DNA from 4 places in the Aeromonas sp. FDAARGOS 1416 genome. Region 1 is predicted to be linked to each of the others. Evidence: predicted binding sites of a transcription regulator. Region 1 holds the regulator's gene; each other region holds the start of a gene.

Region 1 (3,501 bases):
CAGTGGGCCTGCAGAAGAGCTACAAGCGCCGCATGGTGGTGAGTGACGTCAGTCTTGAAGTGGGCACTGGCCAGATTGTCGGCCTGCTCGGCCCCAACGGGGCGGGCAAGACCACCTCCTTCTACATGATCGTGGGGCTGGTGCAGCGCGATGCCGGTCTCATCACCATCGACGATCAGGACATCAGCCTGCAGCCCATGCATGTGCGGGCGCGTAACGGCATCGGTTACCTGCCGCAGGAGGCCTCCATCTTCCGTCGCCTGTCGGTATTCGACAACCTGATGGGAGTGATGCAGACCCGCAAGGGGTTGAGCCGTGAGGAGCGTGAGGACAAGGTTCAGCAACTGCTGGAAGAGTTCAACATCACCCACATTCGCGACAACCTGGGGCAGAGCCTCTCCGGCGGTGAGCGCCGTCGGGTCGAGATCGCCCGTGCGCTGGCGGCCGAGCCGCGTTTTATTCTGCTGGATGAACCCTTTGCAGGGGTTGACCCGATTTCTGTGATAGACATCAAGAAGATCATTCAGCATCTGAAAGATAGAGGCCTTGGCGTCTTGATTACCGACCACAACGTCAGAGAGACTCTGGACGTATGTGAGAAGGCCTATATCGTCAGCCACGGCAAGATGATTGCCGAAGGTGCACCGGCTGACATCCTTGCCGATGAGCAGGTCAAGCGCGTCTATTTGGGCGATCAATTCAGTCTATAGTAAGGGGGCATGCCTTCATTTCCTTTGACGAGTGCCTCGCTGAACATAAGGATATCCCGACGTAGATGAAGCCGACATTACAGTTGCGTCTCGGTCAGTCCCTGACCATGACGCCGCAATTACAACAAGCGATTCGTCTGCTCCAGCTCTCCACTCTGGAACTTCAGCAGGAAATTCAGCAAGCGCTCGAAAACAACCCTCTGCTGGAGCAGGAAGAGAGCGAGGCGCAAGAGACCAGTCCGGAAGCGCCGGTCGATGCCAGCCAGCTGGATTCCAGCGATGCCATGGCTCAGGAGCAGATGCCGGACGAGTTGCCGGTGGATACCACCTGGGACGAGGTTTACTCTGCCGGCACCGCCCAGAGCGCGGGCCCCATCCACGATGGGGAAGATAGCGTCTATCAGGGTGAAACCACCGAAAACCTGCAGGATTATCTGCTGTGGCAGATGCGGCTCACACCGTTCAGCGATGTGGATGCCGCCATCGCGCTCGCCATCATCGATGCCATCGACGAATCCGGTTATCTGACCGTTGCGCTGGAGGATATTCAGGCTGCCGTCACCAGCGATGACGTAGAGGTGGAACTCGATGAGGTCGAGGCGGTACTCAAGCGGGTGCAGCACTTCGATCCGGTCGGCATTGCTGCCCGCTCTGTGCAGGAGTGTTTGCTGATCCAGCTGGATCAGTATGACCCACAGACCCCCTGGCTCAACGAGGCCAAGGAGGTGATCCTCGAGCACATGGAGCTGCTCGGCAACCGGGATTACCGCACCCTCGCCCGCAAGACAAAACTCAAAGAGAGCGACCTCAAGGAGGTGCTGGATCTGATCCAGCTGCTGGAGCCGCGTCCCGGTAACGGCATCATCCAGAGCGACTCCCAGTATGTGATCCCCGACGTCTCCGTGGTCAAGAAGGGCAGCAAGTGGGTGGTCGAGCTCAATCCCGACTCCGCCCCCCGCATCCGGGTCAACGAGACCTATGCCGCCATGGCCCGCAACGCCCGAAGCAGCACCGACACCCAGTTTATTCGCTCCCATTTGCAGGAAGCCAAGTGGTTCATCAAGAGCCTGGAAAGTCGCAATGACACCCTGCTGAAAGTGGCCAGTTGCATTGTCGAGCAGCAACAGGGCTTTTTCGAGTATGGTGAAGAGGCGATGAAGCCGATGGTGCTCAATGACATCGCCGAAGCGGTAGAGATGCATGAGTCGACCATCTCCCGGGTGACGACCCAGAAGTACATGCATACCCCCCGTGGTATCTTCGAATTGAAGTTTTTTTTCTCCAGCCATGTGAACACCGAAGGAGGAGGAGAGTGCTCATCGACCGCAATTCGCGCGCTCATCAAGAAGCTGGTCACGGCAGAGAATCCTGCCAAGCCGTTAAGTGATAGCAAGATCGCGGATTTGCTGGCCGAACAGGGTATTATGGTGGCGAGACGCACGATCGCTAAGTATCGCGAATCCTTGTTTATCCCACCTTCCAATCAGCGCAAACGCCTGGTTTAGGCAAACAAAAGGATGATGTTATGCAAATTAACCTGACCGGACACCATGTCGAGATCACCGAAGCTCTGCGTGATTATGTGAATAACAAATTTGCCAAACTCGAGCGTCACTTCGACCACATCAACAATGTTCATGTGGTGCTTAGCGTGGAAAAACTGAACCAGATAGCGGAAGCCAAATTGCACGTCAGCGGTGGCGAAGTGTTTGCCAACTCTGAACATGCCGATATGTATGCTGCGATAGACACCTTGCTCGACAAGCTGGACAGGCAGATCATCAAGCACAAAGATAAGTTAAATAAAAAATAACCATGCAACTTGAACACATACTGAGTCGGGACTGCACCAAGAGTGCAGTCCCTTGTACCAGCAAGAAACGCGCCCTCGAAATCATCAGCGAGCTGGCCGCCGAACGCCTTGGCACCTCCCGTCAGGCGCTGTTCGAATGCTTGCTGGCCCGCGAAAAAATGGGTAGTACCGGGATCGGTGCCGGTATTGCGATCCCCCACGGTCGCATTGACGATGAGTTCCCGCCAACCGCGATCCTGATGACCTTTGCCGACCCTATTCCTTTCGACTCCATCGACAATCAACCGGTTGACCTGCTGTTTGCCTTGCTGGTGCCGGAAAGCGAGTGCAAGCAGCATCTCAAGACCCTTTCTCTGATGGCTTCCAAGCTGGGTGACAAGGCGGTTTGCCGCCAGTTGCGTCAGGCAACCAGCGACGAAGAGCTCTATCAGATCATGACCTCGGCCTGACAGCAGGCCAAGGATGAGACACCCGCTTTGGCGTGAGGGAACAAGATGCAGTTAATCGTGGTAAGTGGACGTTCGGGCTCCGGTAAAACGGTAGCCCTGCGAGTGCTGGAAGATCTGGGTTACTACTGTGTGGACAACCTGCCGGTCAATCTGCTGCCCCAGCTTATTGTCTCGGTGGAGAGCCAGTACGACAAGCTGGCGGTCAGCATCGATGTGCGCAACCTGCCGAGCGATCCGGAGAAACTGGAAAATCTGTTGGCACAGGTGCGCAATGAGGGGCGGGTAGAGTTCTCCAGCTTTTTCTTCGACGCTGACAATGGCACCCTGCTCAAGCGCTATGGCGAGAGCCGCCGCTTGCACCCCCTCTCACGCAACAAGCTGTCGCTGGATGAGGCAATACGTCAGGAGACCCACCTGCTGGCGCCACTCTCCTCGACCGCTGACCTGCGCATCGACACCACCACCCTCAGCATTCACGACCTGAGCGAGCTCATCAAGACCAGGGTGCTCGGCAAGAAAGAGAATGAGC
Region 2 (3,501 bases), 940 kb from region 1:
CTTGGCAAAAAACCGCTTAATCTTCACCCGTCGTCTCCGCTAACTAGTTCTGCCCTACCGCACTGACGATGCGGATCTGCTTGTCGTCGGGCACTTCCTGATAAGACAGAACGCGCAATCCAGGAATGGCATTCTTGACAAATTTCGCCAGGGTATTGCGCAAGATCCCCGATGTCAGAAGCACGGCCGGTTGGCCTTCCAATTCTTGTCGTTGAGTGGCTTCCACCAGCGAACGCTGCATCCGCTCAGCCAGACCCGGTTCAATACCGGCACCATCACCGCCACCAGCCTGCAGGGATTGATGCAATATACGTTCCAATTCCGGCGCCAAGGTAATCACCGGCAGCTCGGGATCGGGGCCTGCAATCTCCTGCACAATCAGGCGACGCAGGGCAATCCGGCAAGCGGCCGTGAGCACTTCCGGATCCGGACTGCGCGGCGCGTATTCAACCAGGGTCTGCAGGATAGTGCGCATATCGCGGATTGGCACGCCTTCATTGAGCAAATTCTGCAATACCTTCACAAGGTTACCCATGCTGATCACTTCCGGCACCAACCCTTCGACCAGCTTGCTCTGATGTTTGCCAATCATGTCGAGCAGTTGTTGTACTTCGTCATGGCCCAGCAGCAGAGCCGCATGGTTGGTCAGGATCTGGCTCAGATGGGTAGCCACCACGGTCGCGGTATCCACCACCGTATACCCCAGCGTCTGTGCCTGAGAGACCATCTCCTTGGCAACCCAGACCGCTTCCAGTCCGAAGGCGGGATCCCGGGTGGCTATCCCCTGGATCTGGCCGAACACCTGCCCCGGATTGATGGCCATCTCCTTATCATGGTAGACATTGGCCTCGCCGGTACTGACCCCCATCAAGGTGATGCGGTATTGGTTTGGCGCCAGATCTAGGTTGTCGCGAATGTGGACGGCCGGGACCAGAAAGCCCAGCTCTTGCGAGAGTTTCTTGCGCACCCCTTTGATCCGGTTGAGCAGTTCGCCACCCTGATTGCGATCCACCAGCGGGATCAGCTGATAACCCACTTCCAGCCCGATGATGTCCACCGGCATCACATCGTCCCAGCTCAGCTCTTTCTGCTCATGAGGTTGTTCGGCTGTGGCAGGCAGCAGCTCGCCCTTGGCCGCTTTGGCGGCTGCCAGCTTCTCGCGGCGCAGCAACCACCAAGCGCCGGCAGCGGCGAGAGCCCCCAGACTCAGGAAGGCGAAATGCGGCATCCCCGGCACCAGTCCCATCATCAGCAGAATCCCGGCCGAGATGATCAGCGCCTTTGGATTGTCAAACAGTTGACCTAGCACCGCAGTTCCCATGTCCTGATCGGTATTCTGACGGGTCACTATGATGGCGGCGGCGATGGAGAGCAGCAGGGAGGGGATCTGCGCCACCAGACCGTCACCGATGGCCAACAGGGTATAGATCTCGGCCGATTCGCTGAAGGTCAGCTGGTGCTGCATCATCCCGATGATGAAGCCGCCGATGATGTTGATAAAGAGGATCATGATGCCCGCAATGGCATCCCCTTTGACAAACTTGGAGGCACCATCCATGGAGCCGTAGAAGTCGGCTTCCTGGGTCACGTCCTGACGACGCTTCTTAGCCTCTTCCTGATTGATGAGACCGGCGTTCAAATCGGCATCGATGGCCATCTGTTTGCCCGGCATCGCATCAAGGGTAAAACGGGCACTCACTTCTGCGATCCGCCCGGCACCCTTGGTAATGACCACAAAGTTGATGATCATCAGGATGGTGAAAACGATGATGCCGACCGCATAGTTGCCGCCGATCACAACGTTACCAAACGCCTCGATCACATGGCCGGCCGCCGCACTACCATTATGACCTTCCAGTAACACCACCCGGGTCGAGGCAACGTTCAACGCCAACCGCAGCAAGGTAGCGAGCAGCAGTACGGTCGGGAAGGCTGCAAATTCGAGGGGGCGGCGGGTATAGACGGATACCAGCAGCACCACGATGGAGAGGGCAATGTTAAAGGAGAAGAGCACATCCAGCATCAGCGGCGGGATGGGTAACACCACCATGCCGAGCGCGGCCAATACCAGCAGAGGGGTGCCAAGGCCTTTGCCCAAAACTCCCCGGTACTCTTTGAACTGGCCCAATACTGCCTTGAATTCCATCGCGCTTCTCAATTTCAACCTGCTGGTGCCAGATTAAAGCAAACATCAAGCCAACAATGCAAGGCATTGAAATGCAATGGATTTATTTTGACTACGTCAGAACTTTGTCATTTTCGATATTCGGTCGGAATGGGCAGATCTTTAGCCAGCGGCTGGGGACGGCGCCCCTGACCACGGCGGAATTTCTTGAGCTGGAAGACATAGGCGAGCACCTGGGCAACCGCCGCAAACAGCCCTTCCGGGATCTCGTGGCCCAGCTCGGTTGAGTGGTAAATAGCCCGGGTCAAAGCCGGTGACGGCATGATGGGGATCTCGTACTCTCTGGCGATCTCCCTGATCTTCATTGCTATTTCATCGGTGCCCTTGGCCACGACCTTGGGCGCGGCACCGGGTTTGCCCGCATCATACTTGAGCGCTACCGAGTAATGGGTCGGGTTGGTGATCACCACATCGGCCTTGGGAACATCCCCCATCATCCGGCGCATCGCCATCTGCATCTGCAACTGACGGATCTTGCCCTTTACCTCGGGCTTGCCTTCGCTGTCCTTGAACTCGTCCTTGACCTCCTGTTTGGTCATCTTGAGCTGACGCATGTGATTCCACTGCTGGAACGGCACGTCGATGGCAACGATGGGAAGCAGGGCGCAGCAGAGGATGATCAACATCCAGAGAAACAACTCCAGCGCATCGATAATACCGCCGGGGAACCCCTCCATAGAGAGGTTGAGCAAGTGATTGAACTGGCTGGATAACATCCACCAGGCAAACAGGGTGATGAACACCACCTTGGCGATGGATTTGACCAGCTCAATCAGCGACTGCACCCCGAACATTCGCTTGAGGCCACTGAGCGGGCTCAGCTTGCTCATCTTGGGCATCATGGCTTCGGTGGAGAAGTTCATCCCCCCCATCAGGGTGTTGCCGATAAACGCGGCAATCGCCACCAGTGCAAACAAGAGTCCCAGCGGAAGCACCAGTTCCCCCAGCAGCGCCGGCACCATAGCGATCATGGCATTGGGATCGAAAGCCTGCTCCCTGTCCAGGGTAAAGCCCATGGTGACTACCTTGATCATGGCAGTCGCCAGCGAGCCCTTGAGCATCAGCAGGCCAAAGACCGCCGAGAGCAGAACACTGGCGGTCCCCAGCTCTTTTGAACGTGCAATCTGCCCTTTTTCACGGGCCTGTTGCAGTCGTTTGCCCGTGGGTTGTTCGGTACGTTCCTGGTCGGTATCAGCCATGAGCGCCCCCGAAACACTGGGTGTTGATCAGCTCGCAGCTGACCTCCTGCACCCGCTCCCACATGATGTCGAAGTGACCGAGGAACCCGCCGATAGTGAGCCAGAGGATCAGCAGAC
Region 3 (3,501 bases), 1.9 Mb from region 1:
AAATTGTTGAGCATGGTACGGAAGGTCTGCTCGGTGAAGGCGTTGTTCTTCTCGCCAGTGCCGGGCAACCCCACCACCAGACCGTAACCAATCAGCTGGTTGTTACGCACCCCTTCAACCGAGCTGATGTCCTTGATCCGGGCCGCATTGGCTACACCCAAGGGCAGCAGACAGCAAAGCAGAGTGACAAGACGGAGTGACTTCATAACATCTCCTAGAGCGGCCACCAGGGACCATTGAAAAAGCTGGTAAGCCACCCTTGCTCCTGGCTATTGGCCAGATCGCCGGTACCACCGTAGTAAATGCGGGCATTGGCCACTTTCTGGGACGAAACGCTGTTATCAGATGTCACATCCTCCGGGCGAATAAGGCCGGTGATCCGGATATATTCATTGCCATTGTTGAGCATGATCCACTTCTCGCCGCGCACCACCAGATTGCCGTTGGGCAGCACCTTGGCCACGCTGACCGAAATATTGCCCTGCAGGCTGTTGCTCTGATCCGCCTTGGCCTGGCCCTTGAACGCGCTGTCTTGAGCAATGGAGGCTGAGAGATCATAGGGGCTGGCGGTCACGGGCACGCCACCCAACTTGACCGGGTCCAGATTGAACTTGTTATTCTTGCCACTCTGGGTATTGGCCTTTTTCGAGGCGGAGGTCGACTCCGACAACTCGATGGTAATGATGTCGCCTACCTTGTGTGCCTTGATATCCGAATAGATGCCATTGACCTGATCCGGCTGGAAAATCGCCCCTGTCGGTCGCACCGACACCGGCTCCGACTCCCCGTAGACGGGGGAAAACTCGGGATCATCAGGCTTGGGCGTATTGGGAGTGCTGCTACACCCTCCCAGCACCAGCAATCCCAGCATCCATACGGCTTTCATCATGCACCTCCTAATTAGGTACGCTGGATCAGGAAGGACATCATGCCGTCCACGGCGGAGAGCACCTTGGAGTTCATCTCGTAGACCCGCTGAGCCTGAATGAGGTTCACCAGCTCTTCGGTCACGTTGACGTTGGAAGTCTCCAGCATCCCCTGCTTGATCACCCCCAAGCCATCGGCACCGGCAGTCCCCTGAGCGGCAGCACCACTGGATTGGGTCTCGACAAACATGTTCTCCCCCATCGGCTGCAAGCCGCTGGCGTTGACGAAGTCGGAGATGTTGATCTGACCGACGACCTGAGAAGCGCCATCGCCCTTGAGCTGCACCGAGACCTGACCATCTTCACCCACCGTAACGCTCTGGGCGTTTTCCGGGATCTGGATTTCCGGTTGCAGCGGGTAGCCATTACCCGGGGTCACGATGGTCCCTTCATCGTTGAGGGTGAACTGACCGTTGCGGGTATAGGCCGCACTACCATCCGGCAGCTGAATTTCAAAGTAACCACGACCACTGATCATCAGGTCCAGCGAGTTGTCGGTGGTTTGCACGTTGCCCTGGCTGTGGTTTTTCTGGGTCGCCACCACCTTGGCACCCGCCCCCAGCATCAGGCCGGAGGGGAGCTCGGTATCGGCAGAGGAGCGGCCACCGGGCTGGTTGATGTTTTGATACAGCAGATCTTCAAAGATGGCCCGTGACTTTTTGAAGCCCACGGTGCTGGCGTTCGCCAGGTTGTTCGAAGTGACCGAAATATTGGTCTGCTGTGCATCCAACCCGGTCTTGCTGATCCAGAGTGCGGGATTCATAGGTAACTCCTTGATTAGCTGATTCGCAGCAGTTGGGTTTGAGCTTCATCATTCTCTTCGGCCGTCTTCATGATTTTGACCTGGGTTTCAAACTGGCGTTGCAGCCGGATCAGGTTGGTCATCTCATCCACCACATTGACGTTGCTCCCCTCAAGGGAGCCGGCAATCAGGCCGACATTGGCAGAGGCGGGTTCATTCTGACCATCCTTGCGGCGAAACAGACCATCTTGCCCCTTCTCCACCGCATCGGCGGCCGGGTTGACCAGCTTGATCCGCTGGAAATCTTCCGGCAAGTTGGCGGCAGCCCCTTCCGGTCGACCGCTGATGGTGCCATCCCGATTGATCTCGAGTTTCTCCATCGGCATCGGCAGCACGATGGGCTGACCACCGTCATCCACCACATTCAGACCGGTCGAGGTCTGCAAATTGCCGGTCGCATTGACCTGCAAATTCCCCATGCGGGTATAGGCCTCACCGCCCTTGGGATCCTGAACGGCAATCCAGCCAGGACCATCCACCGCCACGTCCAGATCCCGTCCGGTGGTCATCAGCATGCCATGCTGCAAGTTCTGACCCGGACGCTCAGCCATGGCAAAGACCCGGCTTGGCAAGCCCTCTCCGAACGCCTGCATGCTTCTGGCCTGCTCAAAATCAGACTTGAAACCGGTGGTATTGGCATTGGCAAGGTTGTTGCCCCGAACAGCCAGGCTGTTCATGGTCTCTTTGGCCCCAGACATGGCGATATAAAGCAGGTGGTCCATGGAATTCTCCGTCAAACAGATGACTCTGACAGGAGAAATGCAATTAGAGTGCCAACAGCAGAAATATGGGGGGAAGGAGGATGGGAATGCGACAGAAACAGAGAGGGGGCCAAGCCCCCTCTCATTATCATTTATTGCGCGATTAACGGATCTGCAGGATGGTCTGCTGCAGCGAACTGTTGACCTCCAGAGAACGGGAGTTGGCCTGGAAGTTACGCTGGGCAGTGATCAAGTCCACCAGCTCCGAGGTCAAATCCACGTTGGACTGCTCCAGCGCTGAAGATTTTATGCCACCAAACGTACCTGAATTAGGAGTGCCTGGCAATGCATCCCCTGAGAGCAAGGACTGCCGCCAGGATGTATCGCCAACCTGAGTCAATCCTTGCGAGTTGGCAAACTTGGCCAGCGCAACCATAGCCACTTTTAACGTCGTAGCATTACTGTATGTGGCAGAAACAACACCGTCTGGCGTAATTTCAACCTTTGTTAGACGGCCCACTGTCGCACCATCCTGAGTCAATTTGTTGACTTCAAAAGGTGAGTTGTATTGGGTAACAGTCCCAAGACGAATTTCCAACGTCTGAGTCGGATCTGCACCATTATTGATAATCCCTGCTCCACCAGCGCCATTGCCCAACGCAACAGTCTTGATAGGCGCAACCGGTATGGTTGTATCCAGCTTACCCGAGGGAGTAAATGTCATCTGCAGACCAGTGGGAATACCTGCACCTGGACTCGCCGTACCACCATTAATATTTATAGGCTTGTCTCCTTCATACATGAACATACTCCAAGTTCCCGGGTTCAAAGGCTGCCCCGCATTGGCCGGATCTTCATGGCGGACAAAATACTTGGTGATTGTATGGGGAGCACCAAGGGAATCATAAATAGTTACAGATGTTGAATGAGCATATGTTGACGAGTTAGTGCGATCAAAATTAGCGGGTAAAGTAGGCTTTGTTTTACTATCGATACTCAAGTTAAAACTTGCCTCCACCAATGAAGTCATTTTAGGCTCACCAGCCCTATCAGGTATTTGAATAGGCTTGGT
Region 4 (3,501 bases), 1.9 Mb from region 1:
CCGCACCGGGAGATAGACGTCCCAGGGCCTCTCTTCCTCACATTTAAGGTAAACTGTTGTATTACGGCGAATTTCCATTTTTGCTGGTAAGCTGATAGTGAGCAGATCTTCGCAGCGGGTCAGTGGGAGCCGTTCATCCAGCGTGGCAGAGGTGACCTCGGCTCTGGCATCCAACGGAATATCCAGCTGGCTGTAAACGAACTCTTGTGCCTTTTCTTGCAGATAAGTAGTGACGTCCGAGGCGTAGCTGGAAGATATGCTGCCAAAAAAGAGGCTGATGAGTAAAAGTCGGTTAATCATTTTCGCTCGTTGGTCGATAAGTTGTTCACGCATATCACCATATTTAACTATGATTGCTTCAGAATCTGTTCGTTGTCACATCGATAGTCTGACGCAATCCATCACGCATGCATGATTAATGCCAAGCGTTTTTAGGGAGTGTTTATGGCCAGTATCCTGGACTCGGTCAACCAACGTACCCAGCTAGTGGGGCAAAACCGGCTGGAGTTGTTGTTGTTTCGTCTCAATGGACGTCAAAGATTTGGCATCAACGTATTCAAAGTGCGTGAAGTGTTGCAGTGTCCCCCCTTGACCGTGATGCCCAAATTGAACTCCTGCATCCGCGGGGTCGCACATATTCGTGGCCAGACTATCTCGGTCATCGATCTCAGCATGGCAGTTGGTAAACGCCCGATTGATGATCTGAGCAAATGCTTCATTATCATCTCCGAGTACAACCGCTCTATTCAGGGTTTTCTGGTGCATTCGGTCGAGCGCATCATCAATATGAACTGGGAATCCATCCTGCCTCCGCCCAAAGGTGCGGGTCGCATCAACTACATGACAGCCGTGACTGAAGTCGATGGCGAGTTGGTCGAAATCCTTGATGTTGAGCGGATATTGAACGAAATTTCGCCGGTTGCAACGGATGTTAGTGAGGAGCTGGTTCAGGCCAGTGTCGACCACCCGACTCTGGGGCGTCCTGTTCTTGTTGCGGATGACTCCTCAGTGGCACGCAAACAGGTACAACGTGCGCTTGAGGCCATCGGTGTCGAGTGCGTGTTGGCAAAAGATGGCCGCGAAGCATTGAACATGCTGCTGGAAATGACCAAAAATGGTCCTATCAAGGATCAGGTTGCGCTGGTTATTTCGGATATCGAAATGCCGGAAATGGATGGCTATACCTTCACTGCCGAGATCCGGAATAATCCCAATCTCAAGGATTTGCATGTTATTCTGCATACCTCGCTCAGTGGAGTATTCAACCAGGCAATGGTGCAGAAAGTTGGTGCGAACAATTTTATCGCCAAGTTCCAGCCTGATGAATTGGCCAAGGCCGTACAAAACGCACTCTAATAAAGAAGAACAGCTGCATGAAGACACTTTCGGACGACTTATACAAACAGTTCAGCAACTTTCTGGCGGTACAGAGCGGAATTGTGCTGGGGGATAACAAACAGTATCTGGTGAAGAGCCGTCTTTCACCTTTGATGGCTCAGTTTGGCATCGAGAGTCTGTCTGATCTGGTTACCCGTGCAATGAGTGTGCGAGAGCGTGACCTGAAAATGGCCGTAGTAGATGCCATGACGACCAACGAGACCCTCTGGTTTCGTGATACTTACCCGTTTCAGCTTCTTACTGACAAGATTTTCCCCGAGTTGGGGAAAAGTGGCCGCCCCATCAAGATCTGGTCAGCCGCTTCCTCGTCAGGTCAGGAGCCCTATTCCATTGCCATGACGGCACTGGAGCAGCAGATGAAAAAGCCGGGTACCTTGCCTGGTGGCGTGCAGATTGTCGGGACGGATATTTCGACGACCATGCTCAATCAGTGTAAGGAAGGCGTTTACGATAGCCTTGCTCTGGCGCGCGGTTTGTCACCGGAGCGCAAGAAGATGTTTTTTGAGCCTTACGGTGACAACAAGATGCGGGTTGCCGAGCGAGTCAGAAAATTGACCACCTTCCGGCCACTCAACTTGTTGGAGAGCTATAGTCTGCTCGGCAAGTTTGACATTATTTTTTGCCGTAACGTGCTCATCTATTTTGCGCCGGAAGTGAAGTCGAAGATCCTCAACCAGTTTGCTGCCAGTCTCAACCCCGGTGGATATCTGATGCTGGGAGCGTCGGAGTCACTGGCCGGGTTGACCGATCGGTTTGAGATGATCCGCTGTAATCCGGGGATTGTCTACAAGGTCAAATAGGCTTGAGGGCCCTGATATTCGGGGTCTGCCGAATATTGCCAGTTCATGCAAAGAGGGAAGCTACGAGCCTCCCTCTTTCTTTATCTACAGCTCAGTCTTTCTATTTACCTACCATATCTCGCCACTGCAAAAGTGGTTGAAACCTTAAGGTGGCCAAATGATGCCGTCTGACTCAATGCACGAGATGCTCCTGCCGTTTTCGGTCTGAAATGTGCTCATACCCAAACCATCGATCTGAGTGATTTGCTTATGGCACGCCTCTTGCAAACAAAATAAACCAAGCAGGAGGTGTGCTATGGCTCTTTCATTTGACAAGGCATTCGGTGTGCATCAACACACCATAAGCGTTCGCGCCAAGCGTGCTGAGGTGCTTTCCAGCAATATTGCCAACGCAGATACCCCGGGCTTCAAAGCCAGGGATATCAATTTTGCTCAGGCATTGCAGGAGGCCCAGTCGCATCAGGGGTTTGGTTTGGCAACGACCAGCGAAAAGCACTTTGCCTTGAATATGGACGCCCCAGGTACCGTGCAATATCGCAACCCGCTGCAACCGGATACCGGTGACGGCAATACAGTCGATGTGCAGCAGGAGCGCAGCGAATTTCTGCGCAATAGCCTCGAGTATCAAACCTCCCTTGAATTTATGAATAGCAAAATCAGTGGCCTGCTCAAGGCCCTGAAAGGAGAGCAGTGATGAGTTTGTTCAAGGTCTTTGACATAGCAGGCTCGGCTATGAGCGCACAGTCAGTGCGCCTCAACACGGTTGCCAGCAACATGGCCAACGCGGACAGCGTCAGCTCCAGTGTGGAAAATACTTACCACGCCAGGCGGCCAGTCTTTGCCGCCCAGCTCGATCAGGCGATGTCTGACAAGCAGGGCTCGGTCGGGGTTGAGGTGAAGGGGATTGTCGAGAGCAAGGCGCCACTGCTCAAGGAGTACAACCCCAACCACCCGATGGCGGATAAAGACGGTTTTATCTTCAAGCCAAACGTCAACATGGTTGAAGAGATGGCCGACATGATCAACGCCTCGCGCAGCTACCAGACCAACGTACAGGTTGCAGATTCGGCCAAGAAGATGCTGCAGCAGACGCTCCAGCTTGGCAAGTCCTGATAGGAGGGATGCAGCATGGTCGATACAACCAATAATGTGAACGGCATCAGCCGTACCACGACCCAGACGACAGGCAGCACAACGGCGCCGAAGAAAGAGCTGGATCAGGCTTCATTTATGAAGCTGCTAACAATGCAATTATCGTATCAAGACCCCTTCAAGCCTGTCGACAATGCCCAGATGCTTTCCC

Evidence for each region. The regulator sigma-54, encoded in region 1, starts transcription at its own class of promoters, with help from an activator protein. The targets are predictions, from matches to a motif close to TGGCACNGTTTTNGCTT.
Region 2: the regulator sigma-54 is predicted to act here: its motif matches at 2,183-2,199, upstream of flhA (flagellar biosynthesis protein FlhA).
Region 3: the regulator sigma-54 is predicted to act here: its motif matches at 2,488-2,504, upstream of flgF (flagellar basal-body rod protein FlgF).
Region 4: the regulator sigma-54 is predicted to act here: its motif matches at 2,449-2,465, upstream of flgB (flagellar basal body rod protein FlgB).

The regions. Positions count from the first base shown of each region.
Region 1 is NZ_CP077301.1:3,386,471-3,389,971, reverse strand. It holds gene lptB (LPS export ABC transporter ATP-binding protein) at 1-710, shown strand, start outside; gene I6L46_RS15290 (RNA polymerase factor sigma-54) at 776-2,215, shown strand; gene hpf (ribosome hibernation promoting factor) at 2,236-2,523, shown strand; gene ptsN (PTS IIA-like nitrogen regulatory protein PtsN) at 2,526-2,972, shown strand; gene rapZ (RNase adapter RapZ) at 3,018-3,501, shown strand, end outside.
Region 2 is NZ_CP077301.1:2,450,255-2,453,755, forward strand. It holds gene flhF (flagellar biosynthesis protein FlhF) at 1-27, opposite strand, end outside; gene flhA (flagellar biosynthesis protein FlhA) at 44-2,146, opposite strand; gene flhB (flagellar biosynthesis protein FlhB) at 2,254-3,384, opposite strand; gene fliR (flagellar biosynthetic protein FliR) at 3,377-3,501, opposite strand, start outside.
Region 3 is NZ_CP077301.1:810,802-814,302, reverse strand. It holds gene I6L46_RS03705 (flagellar basal body P-ring protein FlgI) at 1-206, opposite strand, end outside; gene flgH (flagellar basal body L-ring protein FlgH) at 215-886, opposite strand; gene flgG (flagellar basal-body rod protein FlgG) at 901-1,689, opposite strand; gene flgF (flagellar basal-body rod protein FlgF) at 1,704-2,450, opposite strand; gene flgE (flagellar hook protein FlgE) at 2,593-3,501, opposite strand, start outside.
Region 4 is NZ_CP077301.1:806,296-809,796, forward strand. It holds gene flgA (flagellar basal body P-ring formation chaperone FlgA) at 1-300, opposite strand, end outside; gene I6L46_RS03660 (chemotaxis protein CheV) at 445-1,356, shown strand; gene I6L46_RS03665 (protein-glutamate O-methyltransferase CheR) at 1,374-2,198, shown strand; gene flgB (flagellar basal body rod protein FlgB) at 2,494-2,892, shown strand; gene flgC (flagellar basal body rod protein FlgC) at 2,892-3,311, shown strand; gene I6L46_RS03680 (flagellar hook assembly protein FlgD) at 3,327-3,501, shown strand, end outside.